4 linked regions of the Azotobacter salinestris genome follow. Each later gene encodes a partner of the first gene's protein in a complex. Links are inferred from orthologs where the notes say so. Each region holds a gene or a part of one and is shown in the gene's direction. Other genes may lie near its edges.

Region 1 (5,456 bases):
AGAGCCGGTAGACTCCGTACCTGTCCAGCCCGAAACCGCCTCGACGGCTCCCGCCCAGACGGCGGCCGTCGTCGCATCCTCCATGCCGCCGGCAGCCGAATCGCTCGCCAATAAGCCGGCAGTGCAGTCTGTCCCGCTGCAGCCTGCACCGGCCAGGCCGGCGGCTCCGCAACCGCCGCGGCCGGCTGTCGTACCGGAGCCGATGGGCCTGGTCGACTCTATCCTGAGCAGTCCGCTGTTGCTCCCGTCGCTGGGGGGAAGTGCCGCGGCAGCGCTGCTGCTTGGCTTGCTGGTTGCTCGTCGGCGCGCCGCGAAGAAAACGGATCTCCAGGATGAGGATGACGAGGTGGCCATGGTCGATACCCGGCTGGATACCGGCTTGTCGCGGGCGCCCATCGAGCCCACTCTGCTGGATGAGATCCCCGGGGGGCGGGATCGGGATGTGCTGAGTGACGCCGAGGAGCATATTGCCTACGGCCGCTTCAGAGAGGCCGCCGAGTTGCTGGAGGCTGCCTGCGTCGCGGAGCCCAAGCGCAGCGACCTGCGCCTGAGGCTGATGGAGGTGCATGCCGAGCTTGGTGATCGTGAAGGTTTCACCCGTCAGGAAAAGGTGCTGCGCGAAATCACTGGCACCCAATCCCAAGTCGATCACCTAAGGATGAAGTACCCGGCCATGGCCGGTTTCGCCACCGCAGCCTTGTCAGGCGCAGCCCTGGCTGCCGGGCTGGAGGCGCTCGAGGAGAAGAAAGGCTTGCCCTCGGTAACGGAAGAGGCCGAGCCGAGTCCCCCCGTCTTTGCTGCCGATATCAATCTAAGCCTGGGTGATCTGGAAGCCGAATTGGAAAGGGATCTTCAGGGCTCCACCCAGAGCAATGCCGCCTTGAGCCTGGATGATCTGACGCTGGACGAAGCGTTACAGCCGCCTCTGCCGGCGGAGGAGCCTTTGGCCGAGGACTTCTCGTTCGATCTGGAGTTCTCCAGTGAGGCTACAGGCTTCGACCGGGAGGGCGATCTGAACCTGAAAGGGCTCGCCTTGGAGCTGGATATGCCGGACGGACCGGCCTCGGTTGGGGGCGAGGATCCTCTCTGCCTGGATCTGGGCAGTCTTGAGGCTCCCATCGCAGCATCGGGCGAGACGGCCTCTTCGGAGAGCGCGCTTCTGGAGGAGGGATTGTTCGACAGCTTCGAGCTGGCTGCTGATGGTGATTTCTCCATCGACTCGGATCTGGTCGCTCCAAAGCTCGAGTTGCCATCGACCGATGATGCATCGGCGGACGAGGAGGCGTCGGGCCTCATGGTCCAGTTGGACGAGCTGGGTGTCGAACTCGAACAACTGGCAGTAGGGCTGGGAGAGAGCGACGGCGACATGCAGCCGGCAACGCATGCGCTGGGCGGCCTGGAGGAGGGCGAAGACTTCGACTTCCTGGTCGATGCGGACGAGATCGCCACCAAGCTGGATCTGGCTCGCGCCTATATCGACATGGGCGACACCGAGGGTGCCCGGGATATTCTTGAAGAAGTATTGAGTGAAGGGAATGAAGCCCAGCGGCAGGAAGCGCGTGAAATGTCTGCCCGTTTAGCCTGATCGATGACCGAAGAAATTGTACAGCCAGCGGCAGCCGAAGTGGCTGCCGCTGGCTTTTGCAGGGTGGCTCTCGGGCTCGAGTACCGGGGCGCTCGCTATCATGGTTTCCAGCGCCAGAATCCCAGGGTACCCTCGATACAGTCGGCGCTCGAGTCGGCCTTGTCCACGGTTGCCGGTGGTGTTCCGCTGAGTGTGGTATGTGCCGGGCGTACCGATGCCCTGGTGCATGCCAGTGGACAGGTTGTGCATTTCGATACTCCCATCGAGCGCACCATGCACGCCTGGACCATGGGCGCCAACATGAACCTGCCTGCAGATATCAGCGTTACCTGGGCCCGGGAAATGCCGGCGCATTTCCATGCGCGCTTCAGCGCAAAGGCCCGGCGTTATCGCTATGTCATCTACAACGACCCGATCCGTCCGGCACACATGTCCGAGGAGGTCACCTGGAATCACCGGCCGCTCGATATCGAGCGCATGCGTCAGGCTGCCCGGGCGCTGGTCGGCTGCCATGATTTCAGCGCCTTTCGCGCCAGCCAATGCCAGGCCAAGTCGCCGATCAAGACGATTCATCACCTTCAGTTGATCCAGCATGGCCGCTTGATCGTGCTGGACATTCGGGCCAATGCCTTTCTGCATCACATGGTGCGCAACATCGCGGGCGTGCTGATGACCATAGGGGCCGGCGAGCGTCCCGTCGAATGGGGGCAGGAGGTGCTGGAGAGCCGCCAGCGTCGCAAGGGAGGAGTGACGGCGCATCCCTATGGCTTGTATCTGGTACAGGTCGACTATCCGGAGGAGTTCGAGCTGCCGCAGCGCTACCTGGGGCCGCATTTTCTATCGGGCCTGCCGGATTGTCGGCAAGGCTGACTTATTGTTCGGGGGCGATCGGGCTTGCAGCGGGAGCTTCTTTTGTTACCATTTGGAACCTTTCCTTGGGTGTAGACAAATTGGCAGCCGTTCGCAGCAAAATCTGTGGGATTACCCGGGTCGAGGATGCTCTCGTGGCCGCCGAGGCCGGCGCCGATGCCATCGGCCTGGTGTTCTATCCGAAAAGTCCGCGGGCAGTGACGCTGCAGCAGGCGAAGGCAATCGCTGCCGCCTTGCCGCCGTTCGTGACCACGGTCGGCCTTTTCGTCAATGCCAGTCGTTACGAAATCAGCGAAATTCTTGATGAGTTGCCACTTGATCTTCTGCAGTTTCATGGTGATGAAACGTCAGCCGACTGCGATGGCTATCGTCGTCCCTATATCAAGGCGCTGAGGGTCCGTCCAGGAGAGGATATCGCCGCTCGCTGCCTGGAGTACCGCAATGCCAGCGGGATTCTTCTAGATGCTTATGTTCCCGGAGTGCCGGGGGGAACCGGGGAGTCCTTCGACTGGTCACTGGTACCGCGAATCCTGTCCAAGCCGGTGATCCTGGCCGGTGGGTTGACCGTGCAGAACGTGCGTGCCGCAATCGCCCAGGTCGCTCCCTATGCGGTGGATGTCAGTGGCGGTGTCGAGGTGGAGAAGGGGGTGAAGGATGCCGAGAAGATTCGCGCTTTCATCCGCGAGGTACACAACGCCTGAAGGGAAGCAGGGACTGCGCTTTCCGGGCTGAGTAGGGGGTGGTTGAACTGCCATGTGACGGCAGACGATTCAACACCGTCCATTAGCGAGCTGCCGATGCGGCGAGACTGCCTTCCGCTGCGTATCGGTTCTGCTGTTCATGACGGCGCCATCTCGTCTGGTGCCCGTCGCTCAGGTAACTGCTGGCTGGCGCGGCAGTGGGTTTCGACCCGGCAAAAGACCGCCGGGATTCGGATCCCGTCGGCAGGCGGATACATTCGTGAATTTGCTCAAAACAGGCGTGGGGCCATGGGACGTTGTGCGTCGGGTCCCCAAAGCTGCGGAGAACGTAAAGCATGAGCAACTGGTTGGTAGACAAGCTGATCCCCTCGATCATGCGTTCCGAGGTGCGGAAAAGCTCGGTGCCGGAAGGCCTCTGGCACAAGTGTCCGTCCTGCGACGCAGTGCTGTACAAGCCCGAGCTGGAAAAGACCCTGGAGGTCTGCCCCAAGTGTGATCACCACATGCGTATCGGTGCGCGCACTCGGCTGAACATCTTCCTCGATGCCGAGGGGCGCGAGGAAATCGGTGCGGAGCTGGAGCCGGTGGATCGACTCAAGTTTCGCGACAGCAAGAAGTACAAGGACCGCCTTGCGGCAGCGCAGAAGCAGACAAACGAGAAGGATGCGCTGATCTCCATGAGCGGCACCCTGCAGGGCATGCCGGTGGTTGCCTGTGCCTTCGAGTTTTCCTTCATGGGCGGCTCCATGGGCGCCATTGTCGGCGAGCGCTTCGTGCAGGCGGCCAATGTGGCCCTCGAGCGGCGCTGTCCCTTCATCTGTTTCGCGGCATCCGGTGGAGCGCGCATGCAGGAGGCGCTGATCTCCCTGATGCAGATGGCCAAGACCTCGGCGGTTCTGGCGCGCCTGCGCGAAGAGGGGATTCCGTTCATCTCGGTGCTGACCGACCCCGTCTACGGCGGTGTCTCCGCCAGCCTGGCCATGCTCGGCGATGTCATCGTCGCGGAGCCCCAGGCACTGATCGGCTTCGCCGGCCCGCGGGTAATCGAGCAGACTGTGCGCGAGAAGCTGCCCGAGGGCTTCCAGCGCAGCGAGTTCCTGCTTGAGCACGGCGCCATTGACCTGATCATCCCTCGCCAGGAGCTGCGTCCGCGTCTGGCCCGTCTGCTCGCCCAGTTGACGCACTGGCGGGACTCCGTGACGGCCATTCCTGAGGCAGACAGGGACATCGCCGCCGACATGGCCATGGATACCGCCACGGCATGATCGAGCGCAGCCTCGCCGACTGGCTCGCCTATCTCGAGCGGTTGCACCCGGTGGCCATTGACATGGGGCTGGAGCGTTCGCGCGAGGTGGCGCGCCGGATGGGTCTCGGACGGCCGGCATCGCGGGTGGTGACGGTCACCGGGACCAACGGCAAGGGTTCCACCTGTGCATTTCTCGCCGCATTGATAGGTGCTCAGGGGCTCAGGGTCGGTGTCTACAACTCTCCCCACCTGCTGCGCTACAACGAGCGGGTGCGAATCGATGGTCGCGAGGTCGACGACGCCGCCCTGTGCCAGGCCTTTGCCGTGGTGGAGGCGGCGCGCGGCGAGATCTCCCTGACCTACTTCGAGATGGGCACCCTCGCAGCCTTCTGGTTGTTCGAGCGGGCCGGGCTGGATGCCGTCGTGCTGGAGGTGGGCCTTGGGGGTCGGCTGGATGCTGTCAATCTGGTTGACGCCGACGTGGCTGTGGTTACCAGTATCGCCCTGGATCATGCCGAGTGGCTGGGCAATACCCGCGATTCGGTGGCTTTCGAGAAGGCTGGGATCTTCCGTGCCGGGCGGCCGGCGGTCTGTGGCGAGCCGGACCCGCCGGCACCCCTGCTGGATCAGGCTGCGTCGCTGGGCGTGCCGCTCTACAGGCGAGGCCCGGATTATGAGCTGATTCTCGGGGAAGATACCTGGGGCTGGCGCGGCTGCAGTGCCACAGGCGACGGGCTTGAGTTGGAGGGTTTATCGCCACTCGATCTGCCGGTCGAGAGTGCCGCTCTGGCGCTGCAGGTCTATGCCTTGCTTGATCTGCCCTGGGAGGTCGGATCCATTGTGCAGGCTTTGAGCACTACGCATCTGAGCGGTCGTCTCGAGCGGCGCCAGATGTGCTGGCAGGGCAAGCATCTGTCGTTCCTGCTGGATGTCGGGCACAACCCCCATGCCGCCACCTATCTGGCCCGGCGCCTGGCCGCGCGGCCGCTCGAAGGGCAGCGGCTGGCGGTTTTCGGCCTGCTCGCCGACAAGGATCTGTCAGGCGTACTGGAGC
Region 2 (4,587 bases), 290 kb from region 1 along the record:
GACCGCGCGCAGTGCCGACAGCGGTCACCTGGACCTGTTCGGGGGGCTGTTCGCCGAGCCTGAGGCGGATGTCTACGCCAATCATCGCAACGCCCGCGAGCTGTCGCTCAAGGAGCGTCTGAAGGGCGAGAAGGATACTCTGGGCCTGTACCTGACCGGGCATCCTATCGACGAGTACGAAGGCGAGATCCGCCGCTTCGCCCGCCAGCGCATCGTCGAGCTGCGCCCGGCGCGCGAGGTCCAGACGATCGCCGGACTGATCGTCAATCTGCGGGTGATGAAGAACAAGAAGGGCGACAAGATGGGCTTCATCACCCTCGACGACCGCTCCGGGCGCATCGAGGCCTCGCTGTTCGCCGATGCCTTCGCCTGCGCCCAGGCGCTGCTGCAGACCGACGCCCTGGTGGTGGTGGAGGGCGAGGTCAGCAACGACGACTTCTCCGGGGGGCTGCGTCTGCGCGCCAAGCGGGTGATGAGCCTGGAGGAGGCGCGTACGGGGCTGGCCGAGAGCCTGCGGCTGCGGGTCGCCAGCGAGGCGCTGGGGGGGGACCGCCTGCGCTGGCTGGCGGAGCTCTGCAGCCACCATCGAGGCGCCTGTCCGATCACCCTGGACTACACCGGGCGCGAGGCGCGCGCCCTGCTGCAGTTCGGCGAGGCGTGGCGGATCGATCCGGCGGACAGCCTGATCCAGGCGCTGCGTGACCAGTTCGGCAAGGACAACGTCTTTCTGCACTACCGCTGAGACGAATGCCGGCGGAATCATCGTGCGCGAGGATCGTTCCGGATTGCTCCGATCCTCGACGCCAGGTGCCCGATCCCGTAAGGTTGGGGCGCCAAACGGAACAGCAAACGGCCGCCTGGCCGTCGACTCAAGACGGAAACTTATGAACCCGAACTTTCTGGATTTCGAACAGCCGATTGCCGACCTGCAAGCCAAGATCGAAGAGCTGCGTCTGGTCGGCGATGACAATGCGCTGAACATCAGCGACGAGATTTCCCGCCTTCAGGACAAGAGCCATGCGCTCACCGCGAGCATCTTCGGCAACTTGACCAGCTGGCAGATTGCCCAGCTGGCACGGCACCCGCGGCGGCCCTATACCCTCGACTACCTCGAACACATCTTCACCGAGTTCGAGGAGCTGCACGGCGACCGTCACTTCACGGATGATGCCGCCATCGTCGGCGGTGTGGCGCGTCTGGACGATCAGCCGGTAATGGTCATCGGCCATCAGAAGGGCCGCGACGTACGCGAGAAGGTGCGTCGCAACTTCGGCATGCCGCGCCCCGAGGGCTACCGCAAGGCCTGTCGCCTGATGGAGATGGCCGAGCGCTTCAAGTTGCCGATCCTGACCTTCATCGACACGCCCGGCGCCTATCCGGGCATCGATGCCGAAGAGCGCAACCAGAGCGAGGCCATCGCCTGGAACCTGCGGGTCATGGCGCGCCTGAAGACGCCGATCATCGCCACGGTAATCGGCGAGGGTGGCTCCGGCGGCGCGCTGGCGATCGGCGTCTGCGACCGTCTGAACATGCTGCAGTACTCCACCTACGCGGTGATTTCGCCGGAAGGCTGTGCCTCGATCCTCTGGCGTACCGCCGAGAAGGCCGCCGATGCCGCCGAGGCGATGGGCATCACTGCCGCGCGTCTGAAGGACCTCGGCATCGTCGACGAGGTGATCGGCGAGCCCCTGGGTGGCGCCCATCGCGATCCGGCCGCCACTGCCGAAGGCGTTCGTCAGACGCTGCTGGCCCAGCTGGACATCCTGCGCAGCCTGGATAGCGACGCCTTGCTCGACCAGCGCTACGAGCGTCTGATGAGCTACGGCAGGGGCTGATGCGCAGCGGCCGGCGATACTCCGCTGGAGCCGGGCGGCGATGCCTGGTCCGTCAGGCCTCTGCCTGGCGACCGGCATGCCGCATGGCGGCTCCCGCTCCGTCGTGTTGAGGCCTTCCAGGTTTCCCCGGCATGTCCCTGGAATCCCGTCTGCTCGCCGCCCTGGCGCCCTGGCGCGATGCGCCGGCCTGGCGCCTGGCCTTCTCCGGCGGGCTGGACTCCACCGTTCTCCTGCATCTGCTGGTACGGCTCGCCCAACATCATGCTCTGCCGCCGCTGACAGTCCTGCATGTCCATCATGGGCTGCAGCGCGTGGCCGACGGCTGGCCGGAGCATTGCCGGCAGGTCTGCGCGCGGCTGGGGGTTCCTCTGGATATCCGCCGGGTTCGGGTCGAGACGGGGGCCAGCCTGGAGCGTGCTGCCCGCGAGGCGCGCTATCGGACCTTCGCCGACGTGCTCGGCGAGGGCGAACTATTGCTGACCGCCCAGCACCGCGACGATCAGGCGGAAACCCTGCTGTTTCGCCTGCTGCGCGGTGCCGGTGTGCGCGGTCTGGCGGCCATGCCGGACGTGCGTCGGCTCGGTCGTGGCTGGCTGGCGCGGCCGCTGCTGGAGGTCTCCCGCAGCGAACTGGAGCAGTATGCCGTCTCGCAGGGCTTGCACTGGGTCGAGGACCCGTCCAACCGGGATCTGCACTTTTCCCGCAATTTCCTGCGTCATCGGATGCTGCCGCTGCTTGCCGAGCGCTGGCCGCAGGCCGTACGGAGCATGGCCCGCAGCGCTGCGCATATGGCCGAAGCGCAGGAGTTGCTGGACGATCTGGCGCGGCTGGATCTGGCCGCCGCCGAGGGGGAGGGCGACTTCGCCTGGCTCGGCCTGCCATCGCTGGCCCGGGTGCCGCTGCTCGGGTTGTCTCCGGCGCGCCAGCGCAATGCCCTGCGCCATTGGCTGGGGTCCTTCACGGCCCTGCCGGACACTGCCCACTGGGCGGGCTGGGAGGCGCTGCGCGATGCGGCGGCGGATGCCTCGCCAGTCTGGCGGCTGGCCAGCGGCGAGTTGCATCGCGCCTCGGGGCGGATCTGGTGGCTTGCCGAGGATTGGCTGCGTCCGCCCGTCGGGCCGCTGTCCTGGAGCCGGCCGGCCGAGCCCCTGATGCTGCCGGGCAATGGTTGCCTGCGGCTGCAGGGCAGGGCGCCGGACGGTCCTCTCGAGGTTCGCTACCGGCGGGGCGGCGAAACGCTGACAGTGCCGGGGCGCGGCCATCGAGACCTCAAGCGGCTGCTCAACGAGCGCGGGCTGCCGGCCTTCGCCCGTGGTCGCCTGCCGCTGCTCTACCGCGGAGGCGAGCTGCTCGCCGTGGCCGCGCTGCCCGGCCTCGACGGGCCGGTCGAGGGGACCTGGCGGCTGCTCTGGAGGCCGCCGGGCAATGTCGAGGTTTGAGCTGAACCCCCCTTTCCGGTAGACTACGCTCCCGTCTTACATTGCTACTGCGGCCTCCGGCCAGGGAACCCGCAGTGCTTTGCTGTTGTCGCACAGTGCGCAATCGCTCCTTCGCTTCCCCGGCGGCGCCAGCCGCTTAAACGCAGACTTCTAGGGTTATTCATGACGCGCTACATCTTCGTCACGGGCGGTGTTGTTTCTTCTTTGGGGAAAGGCATCGCATCGGCATCCTTGGCGGCTATCCTGGAGGCGCGGGGGTTGAAGGTCACCCTGCTCAAACTGGATCCCTACATCAACGTCGATCCGGGCACCATGAGCCCCTTCCAGCACGGAGAGGTGTTCGTCACCCATGACGGGGCTGAGACCGACCTCGACCTGGGGCACTACGAGCGCTTCGTGCGTACCACCATGACCCGCAACAACAACTTCACCACCGGCCGCGTCTACGAGGATGTGCTGCGCCGCGAGCGCCGCGGCGATTACCTGGGGGCCACCATCCAGGTCATCCCGCACATCACCGACGAGATCAAGCGGCGCATCATCAAGGGCGCCGGCAACGCCGACGTGGCCATGGTGGAGATCGGCGGCACCGTCGGCGACATCGAGTCCCAGCCGTTCCTCGAGGCGATCCGTCAACTGCGCCTGGAGGTCGGTGCCAAGCGCGCGATGCTGATCCACCTGACCCTGGTGCCCTACATCGCCACCGCCGGCGAGACCAAGACCAAGCCGACCCAGCACTCGGTGAAGGAGCTGCGCTCGATCGGCCTGCAGCCGGATGTGCTGATCTGTCGCTCCGACCATCCGATCGACATCTCCTCGCGGCGCAAGATCGCCCTCTTCACCAACGTGGAAGAGCGTGCGGTGATCGCCCTGGAGGACGTCGACACCATCTACAAGATTCCTTCGGTGCTGCACGCCCAGGGCCTCGACGACATCGTCGTCGAGCGCTTCGGCCTCGACTGCAGGAGCGCCGATCTCTCCGAATGGGACCGCGTGGTCGATGCCAAGCTGCATCCGGAGAAGGAAGTCACCATCGCCATGGTCGGCAAGTACATGGAGCTGCTGGATGCCTACAAGTCGCTGATCGAGGCCATGGGGCACGCTGGCATCCAGAACCGCACCCGTGTCAACCTGCGCTACATCGACTCGGAAGACATCGAGAATCAGGGCACCGCGCTGCTGGAGGGCGCCGATGCCATCCTGGTGCCGGGTGGCTTCGGCCTGCGCGGTGTGGAAGGCAAGATCGCGGCGGTCAAGTATGCCCGCGAGAACAAGGTTCCCTACCTGGGCATCTGTCTCGGCATGCAGGTGGC
Region 3 (5,575 bases), 860 kb from region 1 along the record:
CCTACGTGACGCGCTGCTGGCGGTGAGCATCCCATTCACCGAAGTGCACTTGTCCAACGTGCACAAACGCGAGCCCTTCCGCCATCACTCCTACTTTTCCGACATCGCCGTAGGGGTGATCTGCGGTCTGGGCGCCAGCGGCTACCGGCTGGCCCTGGAAGCCGCCCTCGAACAACTTGAACGTCCCTGATTCGCAACCGGAGTTATTTCGAATGGATATCCGCAAAGTCAAGAAACTGATCGAACTGCTGGAAGAGTCCGGTATCGACGAGCTGGAGATTCGCGAAGGCGAAGAATCGGTTCGCATCAGCCGCCACTCCAAAAACGCTCCCCAGACGATCTATGCCGCCGCACCGGCAATGGCCGCCATGCCTGCGCCGGCCATCGCCGCCCCGGCTGCCGCACCGGCCGAAGCCGCTGCACCGGCCGCGCCCAAGCTGAGCGGCCATGTGGTCCGCTCGCCGATGGTCGGCACCTTCTACCGCTCGCCGTCGCCGAGCGCTCCCTCCTTCGTCCAGGTCGGCCAGAGCGTGAAGAAGGGCGATATCCTGTGCATTGTCGAAGCCATGAAGATGATGAACCACATCGAGGCTGAAGTCGGCGGCGTCATCGAAGCCATCCTGGTGGAAAACGGCCAGCCGGTGGAGTATGACCAGCCGCTGTTCACCATCGTCTGAACCGCGGAGATCCTGCGATGTTGGAAAAAGTCCTGATCGCCAACCGTGGCGAGATCGCCCTGCGCATCCTGCGCGCCTGCAAGGAGCTGGGCATCAAGACGGTGGCTGTGTACTCGACGGCGGACCGCGAACTGATGCACCTGGGCCTCGCCGACGAGAGCGTGTGCATCGGCCCGGCCCCGGCGGCCAAATCCTATCTGCACATCCCGGCCATCATCGCCGCCGCCGAAGTTACCGGCGCGACCGGGATCCACCCGGGCTACGGCTTTCTCGCCGAGAATGCCGACTTCGCCGAGCAGGTGGAGAAATCCGGCTTCGCCTTCATCGGCCCGACCGCCGAGGTGATCCGCCTGATGGGCGACAAGGTCTCGGCCAAGGACGCCATGAAGCGGGCCGGCGTGCCCACCGTGCCCGGCTCCGACGGTCCGCTGCCGGAAGATGAGGAAACCGCCCTGGCGATCGCCCGCGAGGTCGGCTATCCGGTGATCATCAAGGCCGCCGGCGGCGGTGGCGGACGTGGCATGCGCGTAGTGCGCAGGGAAGAGGACCTGATCAAGTCGGCGCGACTGACCCGCACCGAGGCCGAGGCGGCCTTCGGCAACGGCATGGTCTACCTCGAGAAGTTCCTGGAGAACCCCCGCCATGTGGAAGTGCAGGTGTTGTCCGACGGCAAGGGCAACGCCATCCACCTGGGCGACCGCGACTGCTCGCTGCAGCGCCGCCACCAGAAGGTCCTGGAAGAGGCTCCCGCGCCGGGCATCGATCCGCAGGCCCGCGCCGAAGTGCTGGACCGCTGCGTGCGCGCCTGCATCGAGATCGGCTACCGCGGCGCCGGCACCTTCGAGTTCCTCTACGAGGACGGCCGCTTCTACTTCATCGAGATGAACACCCGCGTGCAGGTGGAGCACCCGGTCACCGAGATGGTCACCGGCGTCGACATCGTCAAGGAGATGCTGCTCATCGCCGGCGGCGAGCCGCTGTCGATCCGCCAGGAGGACGTGGTGATCCGCGGCCATGCGCTGGAGTGCCGGATCAACGCCGAAGACCCGGCGACCTTCATGCCCAGCCCGGGCAAGGTCAATCACTTCCACGCCCCGGGCGGCAACGGCATCCGCGTCGACTCGCACCTCTACAGCGGCTATGCGGTACCGCCGAACTACGACTCGCTGATCGGCAAGCTGATTGCCTACGGCAAGGATCGCGACGAGGCCATGGCGCGCATGCGCAACGCCCTGGACGAGATCGTCGTCGACGGCATCAAGACCAACGTGCCCCTGCACCGCGAGCTCACCCGCGATCCCGGCTTCTGCCAGGGCGGCGTGAACATCCACTACCTGGAAAAGAAACTGGGTCTGGACAAGCACTGAGCCACGCGCCAGCGCCGCATGACAGGGTCGCCTTCGGGCGACCCCTGTCGTTTCCGCTGCATCGATTATTATCGCAGGGCGGAAAACTCGCGCAGGGATCTTCCACCTCTTCCGGTGGGAAAGGCCTGCGGCCGTTTCCTTCCCTACCAGAGGCGCATGCTGGCAGAGCCTCCGCCCCTCCAGTAAGCTTGCGCGCCTTTCCGCCCATTCCCGAAGAGGCCTCCCCATGTCCTGGCTGCAAATCCGTCTCGCCATCACCCCCGACCAGGCCGGCGCACTGGAGGATCAGCTGCTCGAGCTGGGCGCGGTCTCGGTGACCTTCATGGACGCCGAGGACCAGCCGATCTTCGAGCCGGATCTCGGCACCACCCCGCTCTGGTCGCACACCCACCTGCTGGCGCTGTTCGAGGCCGATACCGACGCAGACGCCCTGCTCGCCCATCTGCGCCTGCTGCGCGGCGGCGAGCTGCCCGAGCACCAGATCGAGCGCATCGAGGATCAGGACTGGGAGCGCAGCTGGATGGACAACTTCCAGCCGATGCGCTTCGGCCGCCGCCTGTGGATCGTGCCGAGCTGGCACCAGGCGCCGGAGCCCGAAGCGGTCAATCTGCTGCTCGACCCGGGCCTGGCCTTCGGCACCGGCACCCACCCGACCACCGCGCTGTGCCTGGAATGGCTGGACGACCAGGATCTCGCCGGCTGCAGCGTGCTGGACTTCGGCTGCGGCTCGGGCATCCTCGCCATCGCCGCGCTGCTGCTCGGCGCCGAGCGGGCAGTCGGCACCGACATCGATCCGCAGGCGCTGGAGGCCTCGCGCGACAACGCCACGCGCAACGGCATCGATCCGGCACGCTTTCCACTCTATCTGCCGGCCGACCTGCCGCAGCAGCCGGCCGACGTGGTGGTGGCCAACCTCCTCGCCGGTCCGCTGGTGCAGTTGGCGCCGACCATCACCTCGCAGATCAAGCCGGGCGGCCGCCTGGCGCTGTCCGGCATCCTCGCCGAGCAGGCCGAGGAGGTGCGCGCGGCCTACCAGGGCGCCTTCGCCCTCGATCCCAGCGCGGAGAAGGACGGCTGGGTACGCATCAGCGGCGTGCGTCGCTGACGCCCTGCCCCCGGGCCTACGGCTGCGCTAGACTAGCGCCCCGTTCAGTCCAGACCGCCGACTGCCGGCTCGCCGCATGACAGATACCTTCGCCACCCAGTGCCCGCACTGCCAGACCCGCTTCCGCATCAACCGCGCGCAGCTCGATGCCGCCCGCGGTGCGGTGCGCTGCGGCTCCTGCCTGCAGGTATTCAACGCCGCCAAGCACCTGATCGAGCGACCGGCCCCGCCCCAGGCCACGATCGCCGCGGCACCGGCCGCCGCGCCTCCGGCAGCGCCGCCGGCCGACGATCATCCGCCGGCGCCCCCCTCCCACTGGGACTACGACGAACTCGACCTGGGCGATCTGGACCTGGACACCCTTGACCTGGACGAGGAGCTGGCCAAGCTGGAAAGCCAGGAGCGCCAGCTGATGGCGCGCCTGCAGAGCGCCGACGCGCCGCCCCCGACACCACGCCCCGCCGCCTGCCCCCGTCCGGGACCCGTCGAACCGCAGCTGCCGCCCGCCAGCCGTCTGCTCGTCACGCCGAGCGGCCAGGGCGAACGCCCCGAGCCGCCTCTGACCCTGAAACCGCACGTCGCGCAGGACGAGCCGCGCCGCTCGCCGCCGCCCGAATCCCGGGCGGAGCCGCACCAGCCCGCCCCCACCAGTCCACCACCGCGCAACACGCCGGAGCGCCCCGAGGAAGGACTGCTCGAGCTGGCCGACGAACCCCTCCGCCTCGACTGGCGGAAACCGCGCCAACCCTGGGGCCGCCGCCTCGGCTGGATCGCCCTCAACCTGCTGGCAATCGGTGTCCTGGCCGGACAGTACGTCTGGTTCCACTATGACGAGCTGGTCCGCCAGGACAGCTACCGGCCCTGGTTCGAGCGGCTGTGCCCTGTCCTCGGCTGCAGCCTGCCGCCGCTGGTCGACATCGGCCAGATCAAGAGCAGCAACCTGGTGGTGCGCGATCACCCCGAATTCGCCGGCGCCCTGGTGGTCGACGCGATCCTCTACAACCGCGCCACCTTCGCCCAGCCCTTCCCCCTGCTCCAGCTGCGCTTCGCCGACATCAACGGCCAGACCGTCGCCACCCGGCGCTTCAAGCCCGGCGAATACCTGAGCGGCGAACTGGCCGGGCAGCAGGAAATGCCGCCACAGACGCCGATCCACATCTCGCTGGAGATTCTCGACCCCGGCACACAGGCGGTGAATTACAGCCTAAGCTTTCACTCTCCGGAGTGACGCTGCTGCCTGGAGGGCAGCCGCCTGGCTGCCCTCCGGCTGCGGTTGCCTGCCTGTCTGCTGCTCATATTTTGTGCAGGATAGCCTTTATCCATTCATGGAGAGCAGGTATCATGCCCACCCTTTTTTTGCGGTCCCCGTTCGACCTGAAACCAGTCTCCAGCAGGGAAGACCTATGTCGGCGGTACGTATCGGCCCCTACACTTTGCCCAACCGATTGATCCTGGCGCCCATGGCCGGCGTCACCGATCGACCGTTTCGTGCGCTGTGCCGCCGGCTCGGCGCCGGCATGACGGTCTCGGAAATGCTCACCAGCGACGTTCGCCTGTGGAACAGCCGCAAGTCCCGCCTGCGCCTGCCACACGGCGACGAGCCGGAGCCGCGCTCGGTGCAGATCGCCGGCGGCGACCCGCAGATGCTCGCCGAGGCGGCTCGGCGCAACGTCGAGCTGGGCGCGCAGATCATCGACATCAACATGGGCTGCCCGGCGAAGAAGGTCTGCAACAAGGCCGCCGGCTCGGCGCTGATGAAGGACGAAGCCCTGGTCGCCGAAATCCTCCAGGCGGTGGTGGCCGCCGTCGAGGTGCCGGTGACCCTGAAGATCCGCACCGGCTGGGACCAGGCCAATCGCAACGGCGTCAACGTCGCCCGGCTCGCCGAGCAGGCCGGTATCGCCGCCCTCGCCGTGCACGGACGGACCCGCGCCGACCAGTACCGGGGCGAGGCCGAATACGAAACCATCGCCGCCATCAAGCGGGCAGTGTCCATTCCCGTGTTCGCCAATGGCGACATCGACTCGCCGGAGAAGGCCCGTCGGGTGCTCGAGGCCACCGGTGCCGACGGCCTGCTGATCGGCCGCGCGGCCCAGGGGCGACCATGGATCTTCCGCGAGATCGAACACTACCTGCGAACCGGCGAGCACCTGCCGGCCGTGACGGCAGCCGAGGTGGAGCCCATCCTGCTCGAGCACCTGGCTGCGCTGCACCGTTTCTACGGGGAGGAGCAGGGCGTGCGCATCGCCCGCAAGCACGTCGGCTGGTACCTGGCGACCCTGCCCGGCGCGCAGGAGTTTCGAGCCCAGTTCAACCGCTTGGATACCACGGACGCGCAGAGCGCCCACGTTCGACGATTCTTTGCCGAACGTCATGAAGATGGAGAAGGGGTGGCCGCATGACGACGATGACCGAGACCTTAGAGA
Region 4 (2,782 bases), 860 kb from region 1 along the record:
GCCCGCTGGGCGGCACATCCCTGTCCGCCGCACCCGCGGCCCGGGCCGCCGGCGCCTGGCAGACCCTCAGCACGCCGGAGGCACTGGACGCCGTCCTGGCCGAAGCGAAGAATGCCGCCCAGCCGCTGTTGCTCGACTGGTATGCTGACTGGTGCATCAGCTGCAAGGTGATCGAGCGCGAGGTGTTTGCCGCCCCGCAGGTCGCCGCGCAGCTCGGCGGCTACCGGCTGATCCGCTTCGATATCACCGCCGGCACCCCGGCACAGCGCGCGCTGCTGGATCGCTACCGGCTGTTCGGCCCGCCGGCCATCCAGTTCTTCGCTGCCGACGGCACCGAGCACGAGGCGCTGCGGGTGGTCGGTGAGATCGACGCCGCCGCTTTTGCGCAACGCCTGCGGGAAAGTCAATCCCAACACTGATCTTGCAAGACATCTGCGAGGAATCGCAGGTAATATGCAGGAAATTCCGGTTAAAATGCCCGGCTGAAGGTCTCGACGGAACGGAGCCCCAGCCAGCCCGCAGCCTGCGGGATGGGCCGGCTCGTTGCCGTGCCCCTTACTCAGTACGCAAGGACAACAACCGACATGGCCACCCTACTGGTGCTGCACGGCCCCAACCTCAATCTTTTGGGCACCCGCGAGCCCGGCGTATATGGCGCCACCACCCTCGCGCAGATCAACCAGGACCTGGAGCGCCGCGCCAGCGAGGCCGGCCATCGCCTGCTCCACCTGCAGAGCAATGCCGAGCATGTGCTGATCGAGCGCATCCATGCCGCCCGTCAGGAAGGCGTGGACCACATCATCTTCAATCCGGCGGCTTTCACCCATACAAGTGTCGCCCTACGTGACGCGCTGCTGGCGGTGAGCATCCCATTCACCGAAGTGCACTTGTCCAACGTGCACAAACGCGAGCCCTTCCGCCATCACTCCTACTTTTCCGACATCGCCGTAGGGGTGATCTGCGGTCTGGGCGCCAGCGGCTACCGGCTGGCCCTGGAAGCCGCCCTCGAACAACTTGAACGTCCCTGATTCGCAACCGGAGTTATTTCGAATGGATATCCGCAAAGTCAAGAAACTGATCGAACTGCTGGAAGAGTCCGGTATCGACGAGCTGGAGATTCGCGAAGGCGAAGAATCGGTTCGCATCAGCCGCCACTCCAAAAACGCTCCCCAGACGATCTATGCCGCCGCACCGGCAATGGCCGCCATGCCTGCGCCGGCCATCGCCGCCCCGGCTGCCGCACCGGCCGAAGCCGCTGCACCGGCCGCGCCCAAGCTGAGCGGCCATGTGGTCCGCTCGCCGATGGTCGGCACCTTCTACCGCTCGCCGTCGCCGAGCGCTCCCTCCTTCGTCCAGGTCGGCCAGAGCGTGAAGAAGGGCGATATCCTGTGCATTGTCGAAGCCATGAAGATGATGAACCACATCGAGGCTGAAGTCGGCGGCGTCATCGAAGCCATCCTGGTGGAAAACGGCCAGCCGGTGGAGTATGACCAGCCGCTGTTCACCATCGTCTGAACCGCGGAGATCCTGCGATGTTGGAAAAAGTCCTGATCGCCAACCGTGGCGAGATCGCCCTGCGCATCCTGCGCGCCTGCAAGGAGCTGGGCATCAAGACGGTGGCTGTGTACTCGACGGCGGACCGCGAACTGATGCACCTGGGCCTCGCCGACGAGAGCGTGTGCATCGGCCCGGCCCCGGCGGCCAAATCCTATCTGCACATCCCGGCCATCATCGCCGCCGCCGAAGTTACCGGCGCGACCGGGATCCACCCGGGCTACGGCTTTCTCGCCGAGAATGCCGACTTCGCCGAGCAGGTGGAGAAATCCGGCTTCGCCTTCATCGGCCCGACCGCCGAGGTGATCCGCCTGATGGGCGACAAGGTCTCGGCCAAGGACGCCATGAAGCGGGCCGGCGTGCCCACCGTGCCCGGCTCCGACGGTCCGCTGCCGGAAGATGAGGAAACCGCCCTGGCGATCGCCCGCGAGGTCGGCTATCCGGTGATCATCAAGGCCGCCGGCGGCGGTGGCGGACGTGGCATGCGCGTAGTGCGCAGGGAAGAGGACCTGATCAAGTCGGCGCGACTGACCCGCACCGAGGCCGAGGCGGCCTTCGGCAACGGCATGGTCTACCTCGAGAAGTTCCTGGAGAACCCCCGCCATGTGGAAGTGCAGGTGTTGTCCGACGGCAAGGGCAACGCCATCCACCTGGGCGACCGCGACTGCTCGCTGCAGCGCCGCCACCAGAAGGTCCTGGAAGAGGCTCCCGCGCCGGGCATCGATCCGCAGGCCCGCGCCGAAGTGCTGGACCGCTGCGTGCGCGCCTGCATCGAGATCGGCTACCGCGGCGCCGGCACCTTCGAGTTCCTCTACGAGGACGGCCGCTTCTACTTCATCGAGATGAACACCCGCGTGCAGGTGGAGCACCCGGTCACCGAGATGGTCACCGGCGTCGACATCGTCAAGGAGATGCTGCTCATCGCCGGCGGCGAGCCGCTGTCGATCCGCCAGGAGGACGTGGTGATCCGCGGCCATGCGCTGGAGTGCCGGATCAACGCCGAAGACCCGGCGACCTTCATGCCCAGCCCGGGCAAGGTCAATCACTTCCACGCCCCGGGCGGCAACGGCATCCGCGTCGACTCGCACCTCTACAGCGGCTATGCGGTACCGCCGAACTACGACTCGCTGATCGGCAAGCTGATTGCCTACGGCAAGGATCGCGACGAGGCCATGGCGCGCATGCGCAACGCCCTGGACGAGATCGTCGTCGACGGCATCAAGACCAA

What was found.
Region 2: the proteins of accD (region 1) and GCU53_RS18940 are in contact, whole or in part, in a solved structure (PDB 8UXZ), measured with the Escherichia coli proteins. The link is inferred for Azotobacter salinestris from one-to-one orthologs.
Region 3: the proteins of accD (region 1) and accC are in contact, whole or in part, in a solved structure (PDB 8UXZ), measured with the Escherichia coli proteins. The link is inferred for Azotobacter salinestris from one-to-one orthologs.
Region 4: the proteins of accD (region 1) and accB are in contact, whole or in part, in a solved structure (PDB 8UXZ), measured with the Escherichia coli proteins. The link is inferred for Azotobacter salinestris from one-to-one orthologs.

The regions. Positions count from the first base shown.
Region 1 is NZ_CP045302.1:4,330,953-4,336,408, forward strand. The notes cover bases 2,707-5,456. They hold accD (acetyl-CoA carboxylase, carboxyltransferase subunit beta), read left to right. Parts: upstream 2,707-3,491; coding sequence 3,492-4,421; downstream 4,422-5,456. Other genes in these bases: GCU53_RS20355 (phosphoribosylanthranilate isomerase), read left to right, coding at 2,707-3,156; folC (bifunctional tetrahydrofolate synthase/dihydrofolate synthase), read left to right, coding at 4,418-5,456. Also shown: GCU53_RS20345 (motility hub landmark protein FimV), read left to right, coding at 1-1,585; tRNA pseudouridine(38-40) synthase TruA, read left to right, coding at 1,589-2,455; more of GCU53_RS20355, read left to right, coding at 2,536-2,706.
Region 2 is NZ_CP045302.1:4,044,457-4,049,043, forward strand. Bases 1-2,859 are described here. They hold GCU53_RS18940 (acetyl-CoA carboxylase carboxyltransferase subunit alpha), read left to right. Parts: upstream 1-884; coding sequence 885-1,835; downstream 1,836-2,859. Other genes in these bases: dnaE (DNA polymerase III subunit alpha), read left to right, coding at 1-742; tilS (tRNA lysidine(34) synthetase TilS), read left to right, coding at 1,967-2,859. In the rest of the region: more of tilS, read left to right, coding at 2,860-3,274; GCU53_RS18950 (CTP synthase), read left to right, coding at 3,437-4,587. UniProt on the Escherichia coli protein: Component of the acetyl coenzyme A carboxylase (ACC) complex. First, biotin carboxylase catalyzes the carboxylation of biotin on its carrier protein (BCCP) and then the CO(2) group is transferred by the carboxyltransferase to acetyl-CoA to form malonyl-CoA.
Region 3 is NZ_CP045302.1:3,472,753-3,478,327, reverse strand. What follows is about bases 1-2,869. They hold accC (acetyl-CoA carboxylase biotin carboxylase subunit), read left to right. Parts: upstream 1-694; coding sequence 695-2,044; downstream 2,045-2,869. Other genes in these bases: prmA (50S ribosomal protein L11 methyltransferase), read left to right, coding at 2,271-2,869; accB (acetyl-CoA carboxylase biotin carboxyl carrier protein), read left to right, coding at 213-677; aroQ (type II 3-dehydroquinate dehydratase), read left to right, coding at 1-190. Also shown: more of prmA, read left to right, coding at 2,870-3,149; GCU53_RS16235 (DUF3426 domain-containing protein), read left to right, coding at 3,226-4,377; tRNA dihydrouridine synthase DusB, read left to right, coding at 4,553-5,551; DNA-binding transcriptional regulator Fis, read left to right, coding at 5,548-5,575. UniProt on the Escherichia coli protein: This protein is a component of the acetyl coenzyme A carboxylase complex; first, biotin carboxylase catalyzes the carboxylation of the carrier protein and then the transcarboxylase transfers the carboxyl group to form malonyl-CoA.
Region 4 is NZ_CP045302.1:3,476,384-3,479,165, reverse strand. It holds accB (acetyl-CoA carboxylase biotin carboxyl carrier protein), read left to right. Parts: upstream 1-1,050; coding sequence 1,051-1,515; downstream 1,516-2,782. Other genes in the region: accC (acetyl-CoA carboxylase biotin carboxylase subunit), read left to right, coding at 1,533-2,782; aroQ (type II 3-dehydroquinate dehydratase), read left to right, coding at 585-1,028; GCU53_RS16260 (protein-disulfide reductase DsbD), read left to right, coding at 1-419. UniProt on the Escherichia coli protein: This protein is a component of the acetyl coenzyme A carboxylase complex; first, biotin carboxylase catalyzes the carboxylation of the carrier protein and then the transcarboxylase transfers the carboxyl group to form malonyl-CoA.